4 regions of the Micromonospora sp. LOL_023 genome follow, and region 2 is predicted to be linked to each of the others. Evidence: riboswitches for the same ligand, from Rfam matches in the RefSeq annotation. Region 2 holds a riboswitch; each other region holds the start of a gene.
The links. Region 2 has a riboswitch for cyclic di-AMP ahead of ACFHVL_RS05385 (NlpC/P60 family protein). Riboswitches for the same ligand answer to the same signal wherever they lie in the genome.
Positions count from the first base shown of each region.

Region 1: another riboswitch for cyclic di-AMP. It lies ahead of ACFHVL_RS17315 (NlpC/P60 family protein); the one in region 2 lies ahead of ACFHVL_RS05385 (NlpC/P60 family protein).
Region 3: another riboswitch for cyclic di-AMP. It lies ahead of ACFHVL_RS24345 (coiled-coil domain-containing protein); the one in region 2 lies ahead of ACFHVL_RS05385 (NlpC/P60 family protein).
Region 4: another riboswitch for cyclic di-AMP. It lies ahead of ACFHVL_RS04375 (coiled-coil domain-containing protein); the one in region 2 lies ahead of ACFHVL_RS05385 (NlpC/P60 family protein).

Region 1 covers NZ_JBHMIM010000030.1:17,596-23,107, forward strand. Annotated here, with positions in the region: gene ACFHVL_RS17310 (sigma-70 family RNA polymerase sigma factor) at 1-613, shown strand, start outside; gene ACFHVL_RS17315 (NlpC/P60 family protein) at 707-1,666, opposite strand; cyclic di-AMP (ydaO/yuaA leader) riboswitch at 1,677-1,833, opposite strand; gene ACFHVL_RS17320 (DUF6232 family protein) at 2,290-2,961, shown strand; gene ACFHVL_RS17325 (helix-turn-helix domain-containing protein) at 2,989-3,870, opposite strand; gene ACFHVL_RS17330 (DUF397 domain-containing protein) at 4,167-4,373, shown strand; gene ACFHVL_RS17335 (DUF3817 domain-containing protein) at 4,421-4,813, opposite strand; gene ACFHVL_RS17340 (hypothetical protein) at 4,868-5,329, opposite strand; gene ACFHVL_RS17345 (MerR family transcriptional regulator) at 5,472-5,512, shown strand, end outside.
Region 2 covers NZ_JBHMIM010000006.1:122,320-127,831, reverse strand. Annotated here, with positions in the region: partial or broken gene ACFHVL_RS05405 ((Fe-S)-binding protein) at 1-1,189, shown strand, start outside; partial or broken gene ACFHVL_RS05400 (heterodisulfide reductase-related iron-sulfur binding cluster) at 1,261-1,560, shown strand; gene ACFHVL_RS05395 (VanZ family protein) at 1,571-2,185, shown strand; gene ACFHVL_RS05390 (NlpC/P60 family protein) at 2,494-3,423, shown strand; cyclic di-AMP (ydaO/yuaA leader) riboswitch at 3,679-3,819, shown strand; gene ACFHVL_RS05385 (NlpC/P60 family protein) at 3,825-4,853, shown strand; gene dcd (dCTP deaminase) at 4,977-5,512, opposite strand, start outside.
Region 3 covers NZ_JBHMIM010000052.1:40,592-46,103, forward strand. Annotated here, with positions in the region: gene ACFHVL_RS24335 (HelD family protein) at 1-1,457, shown strand, start outside; gene ACFHVL_RS24340 (cation diffusion facilitator family transporter) at 1,574-2,482, shown strand; cyclic di-AMP (ydaO/yuaA leader) riboswitch at 2,651-2,781, shown strand; gene ACFHVL_RS24345 (coiled-coil domain-containing protein) at 2,872-3,963, shown strand; gene ACFHVL_RS24350 (hypothetical protein) at 4,462-5,512, shown strand, end outside.
Region 4 covers NZ_JBHMIM010000005.1:55,455-60,966, reverse strand. Annotated here, with positions in the region: gene ACFHVL_RS04385 (HAD family hydrolase) at 1-297, shown strand, start outside; gene ACFHVL_RS04380 (glycoside hydrolase family 65 protein) at 294-2,663, shown strand; gene ACFHVL_RS04375 (coiled-coil domain-containing protein) at 2,798-3,820, opposite strand; cyclic di-AMP (ydaO/yuaA leader) riboswitch at 3,823-3,959, opposite strand; gene ACFHVL_RS04370 (potassium channel family protein) at 4,222-4,899, shown strand.

The DNA.
Region 1 (5,512 bases), on a different contig from region 2:
GGGCAACACCGGCCTGGTGCGAGCGGTGGAGAAGTTCGACTACGAGCGCGGCTTCAAGTTCTCCACCTATGCGACCTGGTGGATCCGTCAGGCAATCAGCCGGGCCATCGCTCAGCAGGAGCGGACCGTCCGGCTGCCGGTGCACCTCGTCGAGGACGTCAACCGGATGCGGAACACCGCCCGGCAGTTGACCCGTGAGCTCGGCTCGGATCCTGAGCCGGAGCAGATCGCCGCGTCCCTCGGAGTGCCGGTGGAACGGGTCCACGAGCTGGTGCGCTGGTCGCAGGACACGGTGTCGCTCGACACCCCGGTCGGCGACGACGGTGACACCAAGCTCGGTGACCTGGTGGCCGACAGCGACGCGCCGTCGCCGGAGGACATCGTGCTCACCGGGCTCGAGCGCCAGCGGATCGAGGGTCTGCTGAACCACCTCGACGACCGGTCGGCCGGCATCATGCGGGCCCGCTACGGTCTGGAGGATGGCCGGGAGCACTCGTTGACCGAGGTCGCCTCTCGGTTCTCGCTGTCCCGCGAGCGGATTCGGCAACTGGAGATCCAGGCACTGGGTCGGCTCCGGGAACTGGCCCGCGCAGAGGGTCTGCAGGCGGCCTGACCCTCTCCCACCCCGCGACGTCTCTGATCACGAAGTGGCCCGGCATCCGTAACGGATGCCGGGCCACTTCGTCGGCGTCGGTGCTCCGGGAGATCAGGTCACCCGGCCGAAGCCGTACGGTGCCATCATGTCCACGCTGGCCAGCTCGACAGGACGGCCGAAGGTCGGAGCGTGGATCACCTGGCCGTTGCCGACGTAGAGCGCGATGTGGGCAAGGCCGTTGTAGAACACCAGGTCACCTGGCTGCAGAGCGCCCCGGTTGATCTTCGCCACCCGGTCCCACTGCATTGCGGCGTTGTGCGGCAGGCTCTTGCCGGCGGCCCGCCAGGCGGCGAGCGTCAGGCCCGAGCAGTCGTAGCCGTTCGGTCCGCTGGAACCCCACACGTACGGTTTGCCGATCGCACCGTAGGCGAACTCGACGGCGGTGCCGGCGGCGCCGGCGACCGATGGGATCGGCCCGGAGTAGGACGAACCGGCCTGGCTGGCCGCCCCGTACGCCTCCTCCCGCTTCTCCATCAGCTCGTCGATTTCCGCTTCGATCTTCTTCTTGCGGTCGGCGAGCTCCTTGACCTGGGCATCCTGCTTGGCCAGCGCGGCCTGCAGCTTCTCCTGCTCAGCCAGGTAGGTCACCTGGGTGTCGGTAAAGCTGCTGAGCCGCTGCTGACGATCCCTCGCCAGATGGTCCAGGGTGCCGAGGCGGTGGACGAAGGTGTCGGAGGTGCCGTCGAGCAGTGCGCTGGCGGTGCTCAACCCACCGGTCTTGTACGCGGTGATCGCGATCTGCCCGACCTCGATCTCCGCCTGGGCGAGTTCCTTCTGGAGCGGACCGAGCTTGGTGTCGATCTCCTCGGCCGCGGCGCGGGTCGCCTTGGCTTCCTCGTTGAGTCGGTTGTACGACTCGACGACTTTCGCCAACTCTTCGGATTCCTTGTTGATCTGCTGCGTCAGTTCGCTGACCGAGGGCTGGGCCGAGACGGCGCTCGCCGGTACCGCCAAGCCGACGGCTACGCCGGCCAGCACGAGGGTGCGCAGCAGAATCCGCGCTGATGACAAGAAAACAGGACCCTTCTTCCATCGCCGCCTACCGGGTTAGCTGACGGATTCGGGCGGGAAGGAGTCGCCCTACCGCGCTGAGCGCGGATTCACCCCGGAACGCTGTTCGGTGGGTCCCCGGGTCACCAACTGTCGATTACCGAAAGGTTACTCGGCGTGATCTCCGGGTGGTGATTCGGCGGCGCTGGACCAGCGTCACCACGGTCGGTGACTGGCGACCGGACCAGTAGGTCTAACTTAGCTGTCGCGGTTATCTCCGGAAAGTGGTGTGATCGTGATTCTGGCATTGCCCAAGGTGATATTTATCAATAGTTACTGAGGGTAGGTGATTGTGGCTCTATGGTGATTGGGACGGGGCGATTCGGTCGGCCGGCTGGTCGCCCGGTGGCGGCAGGGTTGGGTCCGGGGTGTCCTGGGTGATGCGCGGCTTTAGTCGCAATGCGCAGTTGTCGGCGGGCATCCACTGGGATAAATAAGAACATATGCCGCTTATTGCCATCCAGGATGCTCCCTGCCGTACGTCGATCTGCTAGGTGGCAGATTGCGCACCTTCCATCGAGTAGCTCGCTGTTTGCACAATGGACGCGCAAGGTCAGCGCCGCGCGAGCCCTTCGGAGGCAGCCATGCGTGCAACTCGCCAGACCCCACCCCTACGCGGATCCCCGACCACCCGTCCGGACCAGCATCGCGGCGCGCGCAGCGCCGACCAGCCCTTGATCCCCAGGGCCCGCAACAGCCGCTTCCTGAGGCAGTCCCCGCCTACCGACGGTGTCGAGGTCGATCCGCGCGGTCGGGGCGGCCGCTACCCGGGGCCCGCCTTCTACCGGCAGCCCGGCATCTGTGTAACGCCCGAGTGGTTCATCGTCGCCGGCCGCCGATTCGCCATCCGCAGCCTCACCGAGTTGCGGACCGCACGTGGTCCTCGCGACCGGCTCACCGGTCGTGCCGTCGCCGTGACCGCCGTGGTGCTCGCCGGGATCGCGATGACCATCGGCTTCACCAAGAGCCTGCACGAGGTCAGCGCCGGTGGCTATCTGGCCCTGCTGGTGGCGGCCTTCATCCCAGTCTGCTGCGCCTGGATCGGCGACCGGCTGCGACCGCGGCCCTTCGAACTCTGGGGTCGTCACGAGGGCCTGATGGTCATCTTGTTCAGCACCGATGAGGAACGCCAGTACGGGCAGGTGAGCCGGGCGGTGATGCGCGCTCGGGAGATGTGCCGGCTGGCGGGGTTGTCCGACCCGGTGACCATCGAGCCCTGGGTGCCCGATCAGCGTGGAGCCGTCGGCGGCCCGTGACCGGGACCGCGGGCTGGTCGACGCCGATCAGCCCGCGTCGTGGTCGTCGAGACTCTCGGCCAGGTGTCGCAGCATCGCGACCGAATCCGCCTGGGACAGCGACTCCGCCCGCAGCCGGTCGAAGACGTGCTGATAGGACCGCACCTCACCGCCCCGGTCGATCACCTCCTGGACCAGGGCGCTCTCCACGTACACGACGTCGGCGTCGGCCTGATCCGCGAAGTGCAGGATGACGAACGGGCCGAGCACCGTGTTGCTGCCGGCGGCGAAGGGCAGCACCCGGACAGTGATGTGCGGCGCGGCGCACATCTGGGCCACGTGCCGCAGTTGCTCCCGCAGGATGCGTTGCCCGCCGGTCACCCGGCGCAGGGCCGCCTCGTCGAGGATCACCTCGATCTGTGGTGGATCCGCGCCGTAGAGCACCTCGTGTTGGCGGGCCAGCCGGATCTGTACCCGACCTTCGATCTCCTCGGCCGGCACGTGATGCGGCCCGTCGGCGGGGATCAACGCCCGGGCGTACTCCTCGGTCTGCAGCAGGCCCGGGAAGCTGATCGGCTGGAAGTACTGTAGTGCCGACGCCTCCGCCTCCAGCCCGATGTACGCCGCGTAGGCGGCCGGCACCCGGTCCTTGTAGCTGCTCCACCAGGCCCGGCGTCGGGCGGCGCGGGCCAACTCCACCAACTCGTGGACCTGTTGCTGATCGCGTACCCCGTAGAGATCCAGCAGCGCCTTGACATCGTTGGTGGAGATACTGACCGACCCGGACTCGATCCGGATCAGTTTGGACAGTGACCAGTCCATCTGCTTGGCGACGTAGTCCTGGGTGAGGTCAGCCGTCTCGCGAGCCCGGCGCAGCGCGGCGCGGAGCCGGCGGCGCCCGATGGTCGGTCCCTGATGTCGGGCAGGCATGGGAACGCTCCGGGAAGTGCCTAGCAGAATGCCACCTGGCCGGTTGCCATCTCTTGACGCTACACCGAGTCAGACTCGTCTGCTATGGACGGCTGGCCCTTGTTGTGGACCAGCTCGCCGGGGTGCGCGGGTGGGCCTGCGTCGGGCCGGCCGAGGCGTCGGGCCGTCGGGGGTTCCGGACTCCGGGCGTCATGATCACCACTGTCGGGCGCAAGATCGAAGGCTGATAAAGTCCGCCCGATTGCCTGCGTGCTCTGATGGCAAATTTACCGATATATCCTTATGAAGGAGTCTGGGTGACTGTGATCAGCACTGCCGATCTGGCCTGGCGCAAGAGCCGTCGTTGCGAGGCGACGACCTGCGTCGAGGTGGCCACGGTCGGTCCGGCGGTCGGCGTGCGCGACTCCACCGACCCCGACGTGCACCTCGAGTTCTCGGGTGCGGCGTGGACTGCCTTCGTGGCCGGCCTGGACCGGGCCCGGCCCGGCCGCCCGGCCGAATGATCACTCGTGTCGGGTCGGCTCCGGCGACGGATCCGGCCCGACACGGCTCACGGCCCGACCCCGGCCCCATCACGTGGCTCGACGCTCGCGGGCCGCACCGCATCGCCTGCCGGCACCGCGACTCGGCCCGACGCCTGCTCGTCGATCGCCTCCCGCGCCCAGCGGGTCACCACCCGCTCCGCCCAGAACGACACGAACGGCACCGTGCCGGCGAGCATGATCTTCAGAATCCGGCCGAGTGGCCAACCCGCACGGCGGGCGAGATCGAACGCGGCCACCAGATAGACCATGTACAGAAAGCCGTGCCCGGGGCCGATGGTCTCCACCACGACGGCCTCGTCGAACAGGTACTTCATCGGCATCCCGACGACCACCAGCAGGATCAGCACCACACCGACCACGTACGCGATCAGCCGGTATCGGGTTAGTGCGCCAGACACTGCGTTTCCTTTCTCGTCGGGCTCGCGCCCGCTCGTCACCCGTGCCCCGGTCGGTCAGCCGGGGTAGTCGCCGGCCCGGGCATGCGGATTGGCGTTGAGCCAGGCCAGGTAGTGGTTGTACGCGGCCAACTCTGGATCGTCCGGCTGGGTGGCGGGCGTACGGGCAACCGATCGGACCCGGACCGGCCGACCGATCCGCACCGCGCCGGCCAGACCCGCGGCGGACTCCGCCGGCACATCGGCCGCCGGTGGCACATCAGCCGCCGCCGGTACATCGGCCGCCGGTGGTCCGGGATCAGCCGGTACGGCCTGACGCAGCGCTTGGCGCATCTCCCGGATCCAGATGAAAACCACGAAAGCCGCGAAAACCGGCCATTCGACCGCGTACGCCCAGCTCAGGGTGTTGCCGGCGGCGGCCCGGCTGATCTGCCACCAGCCAAGGGTGAGGAAACCGGCGACCAGCGCCACCGCCGCGAGGTGGCGCAGTACCCACCTGGGGGTCGACAGCTGCCGCATGCCCGAAAGCGTACCGGCCGGTGGATCGGCACCTCCGACGAGCCGTCGTAGTCGTGGTCGGCCGGCGGGCAGCGCCGTACGGCAGACCAGCGGATCCTGCGGGCTTGCGGTTGACGTGGCGTCAACTTCTACCGTGGTTCCCATGAGCTGGTCGACCGCAGAGATCGTCCGGATGTCGGGCGT
Region 2 (5,512 bases):
GTGGCCTGGCACCGGTTCGCCGCCTTCTTCAACATCTACTTCAAGCGTGACCCCGGCAAGCCCAACTCGGGCCTGGGCGCGCTGCGGCCGATGATGAGCGACGGCAAACCACTCGACTTCGAAGAGGCAGACCCGGAAAAGGACCAGTTCGGGGTCGCCCAGGTCGAGCAGTTCAGCTGGAAGGGCCTGCTCGACTTCACCACCTGCACGGAGTGCGGCCGCTGCCAGTCCCAGTGCCCGGCCTGGAACACCGGCAAGCCGCTGTCACCGAAGCTGCTGGTGCTGTCGCTGCGCGACCACGCCTACGCCAAGGCGCCGTACCTGCTCGCCGGCGGCGGCAAGGACCTCACCGGCGAGGAACAGGCCACCGCCGAGCAACTCGCCAAGGTCGACGCCCTGGCACTGGCCGAAGCCGACCGCCCGCTGATCGGCGGTGCCGACGTCGGCGGCATCATCGACCCCGACGTGCTCTGGTCCTGCACCACCTGCGGTGCCTGCGTCGAGCAGTGCCCGGTCGACATCGAGCACGTCGACCACATCGTCGACATGCGTCGCTACCAGGTGCTGATCGAGTCGAGCTTCCCCAGCGAAGCCGGCGTGATGCTGCGCAACCTGGAGAACAAGGGCAACCCGTGGGGTGCCCCGCCGAACACCCGGGAGGACTGGACCAAGGGCCTCGACTTCGCGGTCCCCCGGGTCGGCGAGGTGGACGACTTCGAATACCTGTTCTGGGTCGGCTGCGCCGGTGCCTTCGAGGACCGGGCGAAGAAGACCACCCGGGCGGTGGCGACCCTGCTGCACTCCGCCGGTGTCGATTTCGCCATCCTCGGCGAGGGCGAGACCTGCTCCGGTGACCCGGCCCGGCGCATCGGCAACGAGTTCGTCTTTCAGATGCTCGCCCAGCAGAACGTCGAGACCCTCAACGAAGCCTTCGGCGACCGCGAGCCGACCCGCCGTAAGATCGTCGCGACCTGCCCGCACTGCTTCAACACCCTGGGCAACGAGTACGGGCAGCTCGGTGGGCATTTCGAGGTCGTACACCACACGCAGTTGCTGGCCCACCTGGTCGCGACCGGCAAGTTGACCCCGGTCACCCCGCTCGACGGCGGCCTGACCTACCACGACCCGTGCTACCTGGGTCGGCACAACCGGGTGTTCAGCCCACCCCGCGAGGTGCTCGCCGCCGCGCTGACCGGTGGCTCCGACAGCGGTGGCGCGGCCACAGGCGGGTCCGGCGCGGCACCAGCCGGCGCACAACTGCGCGAGATGCCCCGAAACTCCGAGCGTTCGTTCTGCTGCGGTGCCGGCGGCGCCCGGATGTGGATGGAGGAACGGATCGGCAAGCGGGTGAACGTCGACCGCGTCGAGGAGGCGCTGTCCACCGGGGCGGAGACGATCGCCGTCGGCTGCCCGTTCTGCTTCACCATGCTCGGCGACGGGGTCACCGGCAAACAGTCCACCGGCGAGGCGGCCGAGAACGTCGAGGTCGTCGACGTCGCGACCGTGCTGCTCAGGTCGGTGCGGCCAGCGGTAGCATCGTCGGCGGTCGCCGAAGAGTAGGGAGAAGCGGGTGCTTGGTTGGGCCCGTGAGTTCCTGTCCCAACCCTGGCCGTTCGTCCTGCTCGCGCTGGTGACGGCGGTCGGCCTGGTGACGCACCGGCCACTGGCGCGGCGGCTCGGCTGGGCCCGCTGGCCGACGCTCGGCATGTTCGTCGGGGCCGCCGCGATCGCCGCCCTGACCCTGCCACCGGCACCGACCGGCGTCGGCGTACCGCTCGCTCCCGGGGTGTCGGTCGACGGGCCGGACGGCCAGGTGATCGCGGCCTGCGTCCGGTCCCTGACCGACCCGTCGGTGCTCTGGTCCGGGTTGGTGACGGTGGGCTCGTTGGGGGAACGGGTCGGCAACATCGCGATGTTCGTGCCGCTGGCGTTCTGCACCGTGCTGGCGGTGCGCCGGCCGCTGATCGCCGTCGGGGTACTGCTGCTGGCCCCGGCGGCCGTGGAGCTCGGCCAGGCCGTGTTGGGGATGGGCCGCGAGTGCGTCGGTTACGACTGGGTCAACAACGCGACCGGCGTCCTGGTCGGGGCGGTCGCGGCCGGCGCGGTCCGCCTGTTGTCCCGGTGGCTCTGGCCGGTACGCGGCGGAACACCCCACGTGGACCAGGGTGCCCCACCAACGGCGTGAGGTGGCCGCGGTCAAACTGCCCCGCAGTCAACCGCCCCCGCATCGTCCGGTGCCGCCGGGTGTGTGCGTGGACCGGGGCGTCGGCCTTGATCCAATGCGTGCCGTTCCAATAAGGTGAATCACCGACCGCTGTGTACGTCGGCCTCCGATTCCCCGTGTGCGAGGCCCAGCGATCGTCAATGAAGGAGTCGCTGCCAATGGCACGTGTGCTCACCCGTTTGCGCACTCGCAATCACACCAAGTTGCATTCTGGGTACGGGAAGCAGTCAATCGTCAGGGTCGCCCGATTCGTACTGACCCTGACGATCGTGGCCGCCGGGGTGCTGTCATCGGCGGTTCCAGGGCACGCCCAGCCGACGCTGGCCCAGATCGAGGACGAGCTGGATGCCCAGTGGCGCAAGCTGGAGCCGGTGATCGAGCAGTACAACAAGGTGCACAGCGAGCTGAAGGCCAACCGGAAGAAGTCCGCCGAGCTCGACGAGCGGATCCGGCCGCTGGCGTTGCAGGCGGACCTGGCCGCGACCGAGATCGGTGAGGTCGCCAACCGCTATTACCGCACCGGCCCGTCCAGCGAATTCAACGCGCTGCTGAAATCGGGCTCGCCGACCAGTCTCGCTGACCAGCTCATGGTGCTGGACCGGATTTCCAGTCAACGGCAGCAGCAGATCGCGGCCGTCCTGGACGCCCGGGACCGCTATCTGAGTGAGAAGCAGGCGCTCGACGCGCTGATCGCCAGGCAGCAGGCGCAGGACGAGGAACTCGCCGCCAGGCGTAAGACGATCGACGCCGACATCGAGCGGCTGGAGCAGGCGCGGGCCGCCGCGTACCAGACCGCTGGCTACACCGGAAGCTCCGGAGTCTCCGGCCCCTGCCCGGCGGTCTCGGTCGGGGGCGCCGCCGGCACCGCCCTGCGTACCGCCTGCGCCCAGATCGGCAAGCCGTACGTCTGGGGTGCCACCGGTCCGAACTCGTTCGACTGTTCGGGCCTGACCCAGTACGCGTGGGCGAGTGCCGGCGTCCAGCTCACCCACTTCACCGGATCCCAGTGGAACCAGGCGGTTCCGGTCGGTCGGGCCGAGGCGCTCCCCGGCGACCTGGTCTTCTTCTTCAGTGACCTACATCACGTGGGCATGTACATCGGCAATGGCCTGATGGTCCACGCGCCCCGCGCCGGACAACCAGTGCAAATCGAGAATATCGACCACATGCCGCTGGTCGGATTCCGCCGAGTGGGCTGAGATGGCAGGTCAAAACGGGTCTGACCAGGTCAAGCCGGTTAGTTGACCGCCGGTGGAAAGTGGGCTGGGCCGGTGCGAAAGTGCCGGTCCAGCCGGCGGGATTCGAACGCCTGAGCGACAAGCGCCGATACACTAATGGCAACCACTCGAATACGCAAAGATATGAGTAGCTGTCTCGCTTGCGTACGGAGAAGCGGTCTCTCTACCCTTGGGGATCGTCGAGTCGGGAGGACGTCAACCAACCCGGTTGACCTCGACCTGACACTGCCGAATCGTCGCGAACGACGAGCCGGGGACCACAGCACCTGGGGTGCATCCGCAGGATCAACTGCGGTAGGGCGTCTCCTTTCCGCCCGAACCCGTCAGCTGACCCGGTAGGCGGTCTGCGGACAAGGAGTCCGGTGGCTACGAGAGCCCCTCGGCGGCACTCCGGATGGTCCAGCCAGGACCACGGACGAACAGCGCCGCCCGTACGTCGACGAATCCTCACCGCGGCTGTCGCCGCCACCACCGGCATCGGACTTCTGCTGGTCGGAGCGCCAGCGCAGGCGCAACCGACTGTCGCGCAGATCGAAGCGCAGATCGACGACGCCTGGTCCGAGCTCGAGCCGACCATCGAGCGGCACAACGCCGTACGGCAGGATCTCGCCACCAAGAAGAGCCAGGCGGCGGCCCTGCAAAAGAAGATCCAGCCGCTGCAGATCCAGATCGACCTGGCCATGGAGCGGGTCAGCGAATTCGCCGCACGGTCGTACAAGGGCGGCAGCCCGTCGATGATGACCGCGATCCTGACCAGTGGGAAGCCGACCCACCTCGCCGACCAGCTCGAACTGCTCGACCAGTTCGCCCGCCGGCAGTCCAGGGACGTCCAGGTCGTCGTCGACCTGAAGGAGAAGTACGCCGCAGAGAAGGCGCCGCTGGACGAGCTGGTCACCGAGCTGACCAGCACCGAAACCCAGCTCGCGGCGAAGGCCAAGGAGATCGACGCCGAGGTCGACCGGCTCCAGGACCTGCGGCTGCAGGCATACGGCGCGACGACCACGCTCGGCTCGCTGCGCCCCGCGCCGTGCCCCGCGACCTACCCCGGCGGTGCCGCCGGCAAGGCGGTCACCTTCGCCTGCGCCCAGATCGGCAAGCCGTACATCTGGGGCTCCGCCGGCCCGACCGGCTACGACTGCTCGGGTCTGACCTCGGCCGCGTGGCGCCAGGGCGGTGTCTCGCTGCCACACAACGCCGCCCAGCAGCGGCAGCTGATCCGCAACGTCAGCCGGGACGAGCTGCGACCGGGCGACCTCATCTTCTACTACAGCCTGTCCCACGTCGGGATGTACGTCGGTGACGGCTGGATCGTGCACGCGTCGCAGACCGGTGAGCCGATCGCGATGCGCAAGATCGGTTCCGGCGTGCACAGCTACGGCAGGCCCGGCTAGACGTCACTTCTCCCCATGGCCCGGCGCACGCCGCTAGATCCCCCCGTCGCGCGGCGGCACCGGCCACCGGAAAGGCGCCCTCCCATGTCCCCCCCCGGCCTGGGAGGGCGCCTTTCGCCACTGCTATCCGGTAGGCCAGGTGTGCCACTGCTGCCAGGATCGGCTCGGCGTTGGACCCCGCTGACCCTGGTACCGCGAGCCGTAGGCCGATGAGCCGTACGGGTGCTCGGCGGGCGACGACAGCCGGAAGATGCACAGCTGACCGATCTTCATCCCCGGCCAGAGCTTGATCGGCAGGTTCGCGACGTTGGACAGCTCCAAGGTGACGTGACCGGAGAAGCCAGGATCGATGAACCCGGCGGTGGAGTGGGTGAGCAGACCGAGCCGCCCGAGGCTCGACTTGCCCTCCAGCCGCGCGGCGAGCCCGTCGCCCAGTGACACGACTTCGAGCGTCGAGGCGAGCACGAACTCGCCAGGGTGCAGCACGAACGGATCCCCGGTCGGCACCTCGACCTGGGAGGTCAGGTCGTCCTGGCGGGTGGCCGGGTCGATGTGGGTGTAGAGGTGGTTGTTGAAGACCCGGAAGTGGCAGTCGAGCCGGACGTCGATGCTCGACGGCTGGATCAGCGACGGCTCGAACGGGTCGAGGGAGAGGCCAC
Region 3 (5,512 bases), on a different contig from region 2:
ATGCCGACCGCAGCCGCTTCGCTGGCGGCGGCATCCTGGTGGTCGGACCAACCGCGGTCTTCGTCGAGTACATCGCTGCGGTGCTGCCCGCACTCGGCGAGGAGAGCGCGACGCTGCGGTCGTTGGGTTCGCTGATCCCGTCCGCGTCGGCGACCCGGACCGATCCGGCGGCGGCAGCGGTCGTGAAGGGCTCCCTGCGGATGCGGCGGGTGCTCGACCGGGCGGTCCGCGACGCGGTACCGGACGGACCGACCGAGCTTCGGCTGCTCTACCGGGGGCAGTTGCTACGGCTACAGGGTGCGGAGCTGGACGGCATCCGGGCGCGGGCGTTGCCGAAGGGTGCCCGCCGCAACGAGGTCCGGCGGGCCGGCATCGACGGACTCTTCGACGCGTTGTGGGCCCAGGCCCGGCAGCTGGTCGCGGCATCGCGGCTGTCGGGCCAGGCCGAGTTCGAAGACGAGTTGTCGGATCGGGACGATTTCCGCGACTTCCTGCGCGCCTGGTGGCCGCGGTTGCTGCCCCGGCACGTGCTGGCCTGGCTGGCCCAGCCCGCACGGCTGCGTCGCTACGCCCGGGGCATCCTCGACCCGGCGGAGGTCGCCACGTTGGTCGAGTCCTTCCATGACCTGGCCGAGCAGGGGCCGACGATCGCCGACGTGGCGCTGCTGGACGAGTTGGACGAACTGCTCGGCCGGCCGCCGCAGCCGCGGCGGCGCCCGAGCGACCCGTACCAGCTCGCCGGTGGGGTACGCGAGGTGACGACGTTCGCCGACCGCGAGCGTGCCGCCCGGGCGGCGGCCCGGGATCGGCCCGCCGACTACCGCGAGTACGCCCACGTGGTGGTCGACGAGGCGCAGGACGTGTCGCCGATGCAGTGGCGGATGATCGGCCGACGCGGTCGGCTCGCCTCGTGGACGGTGGTCGGCGACCCCGCGCAGACCGCGTGGACAGGCGATCCGGCCGAGCTCGCCCAGGCCCGGGACCGGGCGTTGGGACGGCGACCCCGGCGGGAGTTCCAGCTCACCACGAACTACCGCAATCCGGCCGAGATCTTCGAGTTGGCGGCCGGGGTGATCCGGGAGATCGCCCCGGACGCCCTGCTGCCCACCGCAGTGCGCTCCACCGGCGTGGCGCCGCGACGGGAACGGGTAGCCGCCTCGGCGCTGCCGGTGGCGGTCCGGGACGCGGTCGGCGGGCTCCTCGCCGAGGTGGAGGGGACCGTCGGGGTGATCGCGGCGGTGGCCCGTCGCGGCGATGTCGCCGGCTGGCTCACCGACCTGGCGGATCCTCGGCTACAGGTGGTGTCGAGCCTGCAGGCCAAGGGCATGGAGTACGACGGGGTGGTGCTTGTGGCCGGGGACGAGATCCGCACCGAGTCCGAAGCCGGTGTCCGGACGCTCTACGTCGCGCTGTCCCGGGCGACCCAGCGGCTGGTGACGATCGACGTGACCGACTGATCGCACCGCCGATTCATCACGCGCCGCCGGCCGGTCGCGCATCGCCAGTCGATTGCACATATTGCCATGTGAGCATTAGTCTGGTCTGGCGATGCCAGGCGACGGATGGTGACGGTGTGGGTGCGGGACATGATCACGGCGCGAGCGCCGCCGGGCAGCGACACTACGGACGGTTGTGGGCCGCGTTCGTCCTGCTGGCGACGTTCATGGTCGTCGAAGCGGTGGCCGCCCTGCTCACCGGATCGCTGGCGTTGCTCTCCGATGCCGGACACATGTTCACCGACGTACTCGGGATCGGGATGGCTCTCGCCGCGATCGCCGCGACCCGACGGCGTAGCGGCGATCCTCAGCGCACCTTCGGTCTCTACCGGCTGGAGGTGCTCGCCGCGCTGGCGAACGCGGTCCTGCTCGCCGGCGTCGCGCTCTACGTACTGATCGAGGCGGTACGCCGGGTCGGCGCGCCGCAGCCGGTAGCGGCCGAACCGATGTTGGTGGTGGCGGCGGCCGGACTGGTCGCCAACATCGTGGCCTTCGGGCTGCTACGTGCCGGCGCCCGGGAAAGCATCAATGTCCGTGGCGCCTACCTGGAGGTGCTCGCCGACCTGCTGGGGTCGGTCGGCGTGATCGTGGCTGGCGTCGTCATCGCCACGACCGGGTGGTGGTACGCCGACCCGCTGGTCGCCGTCGGCGTCGGCGTGTTCATCCTGCCGCGCACCTGGCGACTCGCCCGCACGGCACTGCGGATTCTGATTCAGGTGGCGCCAGAGCACGTGGACGTGCCTCGGGTCAGGAGCCGGCTGGCGACCGTTGCGGGGGTCTGCGACGTGCACGATCTGCATGTGTGGACACTGACGCCCGGCATGGAGGTCGCGTCGGCGCACCTCACCGTCGACCCGTCGGTAGAGGTCGGCGTCGCGTTGCGCGACGCCCGCCAGCTCCTGCACGGAGAGTTTGGGATAGAACACGCCACGCTACAAGTCGAGCCACTGTCGCCAGCCGACCCCTGTGGACCAGCGGACTGGTGATTAGCAGATGCTTAAGTTTCGTGACCTTCCCGCGATACAAACAGCAAACATGTAGCCATATTTCCGATTTTTATTGACAGAAGATAGCGCTCGATCCCGCGCCGGAAGTCCCTACAGCCGGTAGTCTCGGCCCCGGTCTCCGTTCGGGCGGCGCCCCTCCGGCGCCTGCGGGGACCGTCGCCTAATCGCCCGTACGGCGAGCCGGGGAACCACGTACCTGGGGTGCATCCGCGTCAGCGGTAGGGATCTTCCGTCCCGAACCCGTCAGCTAACCCGGTCGGCGGCTGACGGAAGGAACCTGCACCGTGAAGTTGACGCTCCACAAGAACGCCCGACCTCGGTCGGCGCGAAAAACCCGATTCGCTCTGTTAGCACCATTAGCCGCAATCTTGATCGCCGTCACCGGCGCCCCGATCGGCTCCGCGGCACCCGCCAGCGCCGTACCGGCCCGCGCACCCGGCAGCGCCGACGACGAGGGTGGCACCCCCAGTCTGCGCAAGGAGCTCGACGCGGCCTCCAAGGGCTGGATCGATGCCAAGGCCGCGCTCCAGCACTCCGGCAAGCGCCAAAGGCAGCTCACCGACCAGCTCACCGAGGTGGAGGCCGAGCTGGAGGTCCGCAACAGCAACGTCGGCCACATCATCGACCGCGCGTACCGCAACGGCCGGCTCGGTCCGGTCTCCGCGCTGCTGAACAGCACCTCGGAGGGCTTCGTGGACCGGGCGGCGGCGCTGAGCGCGGTGACCGCCAACGAGGACAAGCAGCTCCGCGGGCTGTACGAGACCCGCGACCAGGTGACCCGGTCGAAAGCCGCGATCGAGCATGAGATCCGCGAGCAGAGCAAACAGGTCACCATCATGGACCAGCGCAAGAAGCAGGCGGAACGGGCGCTCGCCGTGGCGGTCGCCGCGGAGGAGCAGGAACGCGAGGAGGCCGAACGGGCAGCCGCGGCCAGCTCCAGCGGATCGTCGTCCGGCTCGTCCGGCTCATCCGGCTCATCCGGCTCATCCGGCTCATCCGGCTCATCCGGGTCATCCGGGTCCGGCAGCGCGTCGGCGACCCCGGCACCGCGCAACGCGAACGGTTCCTGGCCGGCAGAGTCCTGCAGCATCAGTGACCCGACCACGTCGGGCTGCATCACGCCACGCACGCTGCACGCACTCAACCAGGCCAAGGCGGCCGGTTTCACCCGGTACGTGTCCTGCTTCCGCAACGGCGGCTCCGGGGAGCATCCCAAGGGCCGGGCCTGCGACTTCGCCGCTCAGCCCAACACCTTCGGCGGAGTTGCCACCGGCGGGGACAAGACCTACGGCGACAACCTGGCGAACTACTACATCAACAACGCCGACCGGCTCGGCGTGCTCTACGTGATCTGGTACAAGCGGATCTGGTTGCCGAGCAGTGGCTGGAAGTCGTACAGCGGGGCCGGTGGCGACCCGTCCAGCGACCACACCAACCACGTGCACCTGTCGGTCTACTGATCCACCCGACCAACCGATCCCTCCCCGGTGACGGCGGCGGCCACCTCTGGTGGCCGCCGCCGTCGCACATCCGGGTCCGGGAGACGGGCCGACTCGTTCCATCGTCGAACCGTCCGCCCGGCGAATAGCCGGCGAAGTATTCGGCTGGCTCATTTGGACATGACGGTTTCACTGGTCGCCGATTGACCGGCGACCGACAGATGCCACTCAATGACAGGGCGCGACGGGATGACTGAAAGCGCTCTTTTGACTGTCGGTGATACCCGCCTTACCACGGGTGGTGGTCGCCCCAAGGCTCAGGAGAGCGCTCTCACAGAGATATATAGCAAGCTCAACGCAGCTGTCAACCGAAGACCACCAACACCTTCCGAATCCACGGAAGTTCGGGTCAGGATATTGACAGACGCCTGCATCTCTGGTGACGTCCTGGCAATAGCTCATTAATGGACGTGAAACCTTTCGCGACCATGTAGCACGCCCGACCGAACCGGAGGCACCATGAACCTGTCGATCCGTGGCGGGCGTCCAGGCCGGACGCCGCGCCGGATCGTGGCAGCCACCACCGCGACGGCGCTCCTCGCCAGCGGACTGATCTTCGGCATGCTGCGTACGGCCGACGCCGCCACCGTCGGCGCCGGCAGCTACACCACCAGCCGACCGGCTGGTGCCGCCGCCCCCACCGCCTGCGGCAACATCTCCGCCAACCCGCGGCAGTACGTCACCGGCAACGCCCCGACCGGCGCGGTGCCGACCAACGACTGGTGGTCGTCGCTGCTGTTCAAGCGCTACAACTGCGCGTACTCCGACCCGCTGCACGCCCACCCGATGTCCTTCCAACCGACCTCCGGCGGACTCGGGGTCTCGTACACCACCCAGGCGGCCATCTCCGGCACGCCGACCGGCGTCGGCGAGTACCACTACCCGTACACCCGGGAGTTCACCCTCGGCGTCGCCGGGCTGAACTCACCGGACGTCAAGGTCGACGGCTGGAGCGACTGGACGGTCACGCCCTACTGGTCCGACGGCGCCCGCACGCTGCGGACCACCATCGGCCACGGCCTGCCGTTCGTCTACGCCCAGGTCACCGGCGGCAACGCGGTGCTGAGCTTCCCCGGCACGCCGACCGTCTGGCACCACAGCGGCAACCGGATCGGCTTCTCGATGCGCGGCCACGACTACGTCGCGTACGCGCCGAGTGGCGCGATCTGGACCATCGCCGGGACCACGATCACCTCCAACCTCGCCGGCCGCGGCTACCTCTCTGTCGGGCTGCTGCCCACCGGCGCCGGTACCAGCGCGGCCCGGCGGACCGCGCTGATGGACAGCTATGGCCAGTACGCCCACTCGCACGTCACCGGCACCCGGGTGAGCTGGGGCTACCAGCAGTCCAGCAGCACGGTCGACGCCACCTACAGCTTCACCACGACGGCCCGGGAGGGCTCCGCCACCGGCACGGTGATCTCCCTCTACCCCCACCAGTGGAAACACCTGAACGGCGGCAGCCCGATCGCCGAGACCTACGTGTCGGCCCGGGGCCCGATGCGCAACC
Region 4 (5,512 bases), on a different contig from region 2:
GCGGGGATTGAGGAGTTGGTCGAGGTGCGGGTAGACGGGGTGATCGCGCGCGAGAAGGGCCTGCGCGGCAAGCCGGAACCGGACACGTTCCTGGCCGCCGCGGCGCAGCTGGGCGTGGAGCCGGGCAACGCCGCGGTTTTCGAGGACGCCCTGGCCGGGGTGTCGGCGGCACGAGCCGGCGAGTTCGGCTGGGTGATCGGTGTCGACCGGGTCGGCATCGGAGATGAACTGCTCGCCAACGGTGCCGACATCGTGGTGGGCGATCTGGGGGACCTGCTGGCCGGAGCCGAACGGTGATCCGCGAGCGGGCCTATCCGGTCGAGCCCTGGCATGTCCGGGAGACCCGGCTCGACTTCGACATCCTGGCCCAGTCCGAGTCGGTCTTCGCCCTCGCCAACGGGCACGTGGGGTTCCGGGGCAACCTGGACGAGGGCGAGCCGCACGGTCTCCCGGGCACGTACCTCAACTCGTTCTACGAGCTGCGGCCGCTGCCGTACGCCGAGGCCGGCTACGGCTTCCCCGAGTCCGGCCAGACGCTGGTGAACGTCACCAACGGCAAACCGATCCGGTTGCTGGTCGACGACGAGCCGTTCGACGTGCGCTACGGCGACCTGATCTCCCACGAGCGGGTCCTCGACCTGCGGGCCGGGCTGCTGGACCGCCGGCTGGAGTGGCGCTCACCGGCCGGGCGCACGGCCCGGGTCCGCAGCACCCGGCTGGTCTCGTTCACCCAGCGGGCGGTCGCCGCGATCTGCTTCGAGGTCGAGGCGGTCGACGAGCCGCTGCGGATCATCGTGCAGTCCGAACTGGTCGCCAACGAGGAGTTGCCAGCACAGAGCAAGGACCCACGGGTGGCCGCCGTGCTGGATCAGCCGTTGCAGGCCGAGGAGCGGCTGGTGCAGTCCGACGGTGGGCTGCTGATCCACCGGACCAAGGCCAGCGGCCTGCGCATGGCGGCGGCGATGGGGCACGAGATCGACGGCCCGGACGGCGTCGCGGTCAGCACCGAGGGGTTCGACGACTGGGTACGCACCACCGTCTCCTGCACGCTGCTGCCGGGGCAGCGGCTGCGGATGGTCAAGCTGCTGACGTACGGCTGGTCCAGCCAGCGCTCCCTGCCGGCGCTGCGCGACCAGGTCGGCGCGGCCCTGGCCGGTGCCCGCATCTCAGGTTGGGAAGGGCTCTGCGCGGAGCAACGCAAGTACCTCGATGACTTCTGGGACCACTCGGACGTGCGGGTGGACGGTGATCCGGAGATCCAGCAGGCGGTCCGGTTCGGCCTGTTCCACGTGCTGCAGGCCGGTGCCCGAGCCGAGCAGCGGCCGATAGCGGCGAAGGGCCTCACCGGACCGGGGTACGACGGACACGCCTTCTGGGACACCGAGATGTTCGTGCTGCCGGTGCTGACGTACACCCAGCCGGCGGCGGTCGCCTCGGTGCTGCGGTGGCGGCATTCGACTCTGGACCAGGCCCGGGAGCGGGCCCGGATGCTCGGGCTCAACGGCGCGGCGTTCCCGTGGCGGACCATCCGTGGCCAGGAGTGTTCGGCGTACTGGCCGGCCGGAACGGCGGCGTTCCACGTCGCGGCCGACATCGCCGACGCGGTCCGCCGTTACGTCCAGGCCACCGGGGACATGGAGTTCGAGCGAGAGATCGGCCTGGAACTGCTGGTGGAGACCGCCCGGCTGTGGCGTTCGTTGGGCCACCACGACCGGCACGGCCGGTTCCACATCGACGGGGTGACCGGCCCGGACGAGTACACCGCAGTGGTCGACGACAACATCTACACCAACCTGATGGCGCAGCGGAACCTGCTCGCGGCGGCCGACTACGCGCTGCGCTACACCGACCGGGCCTGGGTGCTGGGCGTCGACGACGAGGAGACCGCGGCCTGGCGGGACGCGGCGCTGTCGATGCACGTGCCGTACGACGACGAGTTGGGCGTGCATCCGCAGTCGGCCGGTTTCACCCGGCACCAGGAGTGGGACTTCCCGGGCACTCCACAGGACCACTACCCGCTGCTGCTGCACTACCCGTACTTCGACCTGTACCGCAAGCAGGTAGTCAAGCAGGCCGACCTGGCGTTGGCGATGCACTGGCGGGGCGATGCCTTCACCGACGAGGAGAAGGCGCGCAACTTCGCCTACTACGAGCGGCGTACGGTGCGCGACTCGTCCCTGTCGGCGTGCACCCAGTCGGTGCTCGCGGCGGAGACGGGGCACCTGGAGCTCGCCCACGACTACATGGGCGAGGCCGCGTTGATGGACCTGCACGACATTAACCGCAACACCCGCGACGGCATCCACGTGGCCGCGCTGGCCGGGGCGTGGCTGGCGTTGGTCGCCGGGTTCGGTGGGATGCGCGATCACACCGGCGAGCTGTCGTTCGCGCCCCGGCTACCGCAGCGGATCAACCGGCTCGAGTTCACCATGATGTGGCGGGGCATGCGGCTGCGGGTGACCGTCCAGCACGACGAGGTGACCTACTCGTTGCGCGACGTCGACCCGAACGCCACCATCGAGCTGACCCACCATGGCGAGCCGGTCACGGTCGCGGCGGACAAGCCGATCACCCGGGCGATCCCGCAGGCCGGGCCGGCCGGCCCGCCGCCGCAGCAACCGACGGGCCGTTCACCGGTGCGCCGTTCGGCCCGCGCCGACTGATCGGCCCGACTGATCGGCCCGACTGATCGGGCCGATCACCGTCCGTCCTGCTGGGGAGTGCCGGTCGGCAAGTGTGACTGACCGGCACCTCCCGTTCCTGACCGGCAGCGCGACCGACCGACCGGGCCGAACCCTTACAACAGGGACAGGTGTACGTGGTTGGTGTGGTCACTGCTCGGGTCGCCGCCGGCACCGCTGTAGGAACTCCAGCCGGTCGTCGGTGACCAGAACTGGCGGTACCAGATGACGTACAGGATGCCGAGCTTGTCGGCGTTGCGGACCAGGAACGCGGTGAGGTTGTTGCCGTACAGCCGGTCGTCGCCGAAGGCGTCGCCGCCGAATCCGCTGGACTGCATGGAGAAGTCGCAGGCGCGCCCCTTGGGGTGCTCGAACGGCCCACCGGGCCGGAAGCAGGAGACGAAGCGGTTGAACCCGGCCTTGCTGGTCTCGTTCAGCGCGTGCTGGGTACGCGGGGTGATGCAGCCGGACGTGGTGGGGTCGTCCTGACTGCACGACTGTGCCGGCCACGAGCCGTCGGAGTTGCGGGGTGCCTGCGCGGCGACCGGCGAGGTAGCCGAGACGAAGCCGTTGGTGGCGACCGCCCCGACCAGCCGTAGGGCCCGCTCCGCCTCCTTCTTCTGTTTGTCCATGGCGGTGAGCTGCTGCTCCTCGCGGGCGACCTCGGCGTCGATCGCCGCGACGGCGCGGGCGGCCTGCTCGCGTGCCTGGTTGAGTTCGCGTACCCGCTTGTTGTCGTGCATGGCGATCATGTCCAGGCCTTCGGCCCGCTCCAGCAGATCGTCCGGGCTGGCGCTGTTGAGCAGCACCATCACCGGGGTGATCCGGCCGAGCCGGTACGAGTTGGCGGCCACCTCGCCGATCTGGGGGGTCAGCGCGTCCAGTCGTTCCTGGATCTTCTCCAGTTCGAGACTGAGCTGGAGTTGCCGCTTACGCGATTCCTCGACGGCTGCCTTCGCCTCGACGAAACCGCGTCCGGTCGATTCGAGCACCTCGCTGAGCAGCGGTGGTGCGCCTTCGCCCGCAGGATCGGACTCCTGGGCGGCGGCCGGCGACGCGACGACGAACCCGGCGAGTAGGGCGGTGACGGCGGCCAGCGCCGCAGCCAGCGGAAACCGCCGGCGGAGGGGTGCGGTCATCCTGTTCCTTTCCTTGGCCGCCGACCGAGTTAGCTGACGGGTTCGGGACGGAACGATCCCTACCGCTGATGCGGATTCACCCCAGTGGAAACTTGGTTCCCCGGCTCACCCCGGAGGGGTGATTGGGCGGCGGTCACTGCCGGCACCGGAGGGTGCCGCCTGGCAGAGACCGCAGGCAAGCCTACCGGATCGATGGCTGGCCCCGACACCTCCGGAACCGTGGTTGACCTGGGGGAAATCCGTTACCGGGCAACGACATTCGGTGATGTCCACTGTCTGCACTTGATGGCGTACTCGGGGTTGACGTCGTGCCCCGTCACGTCTGGCTGCAGCCCGGTTCTCTGCTTGATAAAGTACGATAAAGAACAAAAATGCCAATTGAAAGCTTTGGGCGAATTGATATGTCGGACGAGAATGCTTCACCTGTCGCGTCGGGCGACGACAGCGTCGTGGTCGTCGGGCTCGGCCGATTCGGTGGACAGGTGGCGCTGTCGCTGCGCCGTCTCGGGCACCACGTCCTGGGCATCGACGACCATCCCAAGCGGGTGCACCGCTTCGCCGACCGGCTCCCCCGGGTGGTCGAGGCGGACTCGACGGACGAGCAGGTGCTCCGGCAGCTAGGGCTGACCGGCCATCCGTGCGTCGTGGTCGCCATCGGGTCCGACATCGAGGCCAGCGTCCTCACCGTGGTGGCGCTCACCGAGCTCGGCGTGCGGGAGATCTGGGCAAAGGCGGTCACCGCCAAGCACGGCCGGATCCTCAGCTCGGTCGGCGCCCATCACGTGATCTTTCCGGAGGCGGCGATGGGTGACCGGGTCGCCCACCTGCTGGCCAGCCGGATGCTCGACTTCATCGAGTTCGACGACGGGTTCGCCATCGCCAAGGTGTGTGCCCCGGCCGACACCGCCGGTCGGACCCTGGCCGAGTCGCGGCTACGCCAGCGGTACGGCATCACCGTGGTCGGAATCAAGGAGCGGGATCAGCACCTGCGCTACGCCCGACCCGAAACGACGATCCCGCCGGACGCGCTGTTGATCGTGGCCGGGTCCACCGCCGAGGTCCAGCAGTTCGGCCGCTGAACCCGCCGAACGAGCCGTCCGGACCGGGCCCTGGCGCACGTGACGGCCGGGTTTCCGGCGATCACCGGCCTGTGATCCTGGTCGTAACCGTCTCGTCACGCCTTCATTTCGTGAGCTGATCAGCCTCTGGACTTTCGCAAACTCGTGACTCAGGCTACAGTCCCTGCATGGGAGCGCTTCCATTGATGGACGTGCCCCTAGATCAGGGTCAGACGTACGCTGACGCGAGGTCTGCGTCAGCACGTCGACCGCTCAGCCGTACGGCTGGCGGCGGGCCAGCCCGGACTCCGCCGCCAGCCCACGCACCACCTGTCGAGAGGAGGTGGAACCAGAGCCACTCGCGTGGCCCGGCTCCCGCGCGTCACGCACGATCTGGACGCCAAACCGCTCGTGCGTGTCAGTAACTGATGGTGGGGACGGGGGTTGCCCTCCCCGTCCCCACGCTAGTCCCCGATTGTTACGACGCGGAATCGCCGACAAGTCAGGACCGCGACGCCAGTCTGGCCGATAGCCCTGTCCAGCCCGCCGATGCATCGGCGGGCTTCGTTGTGTATAGCGGACCCTGACGGGCTCCACGTTGGCTGCCCCGCCGCCGCGGCGGTCCGGTGTGCCC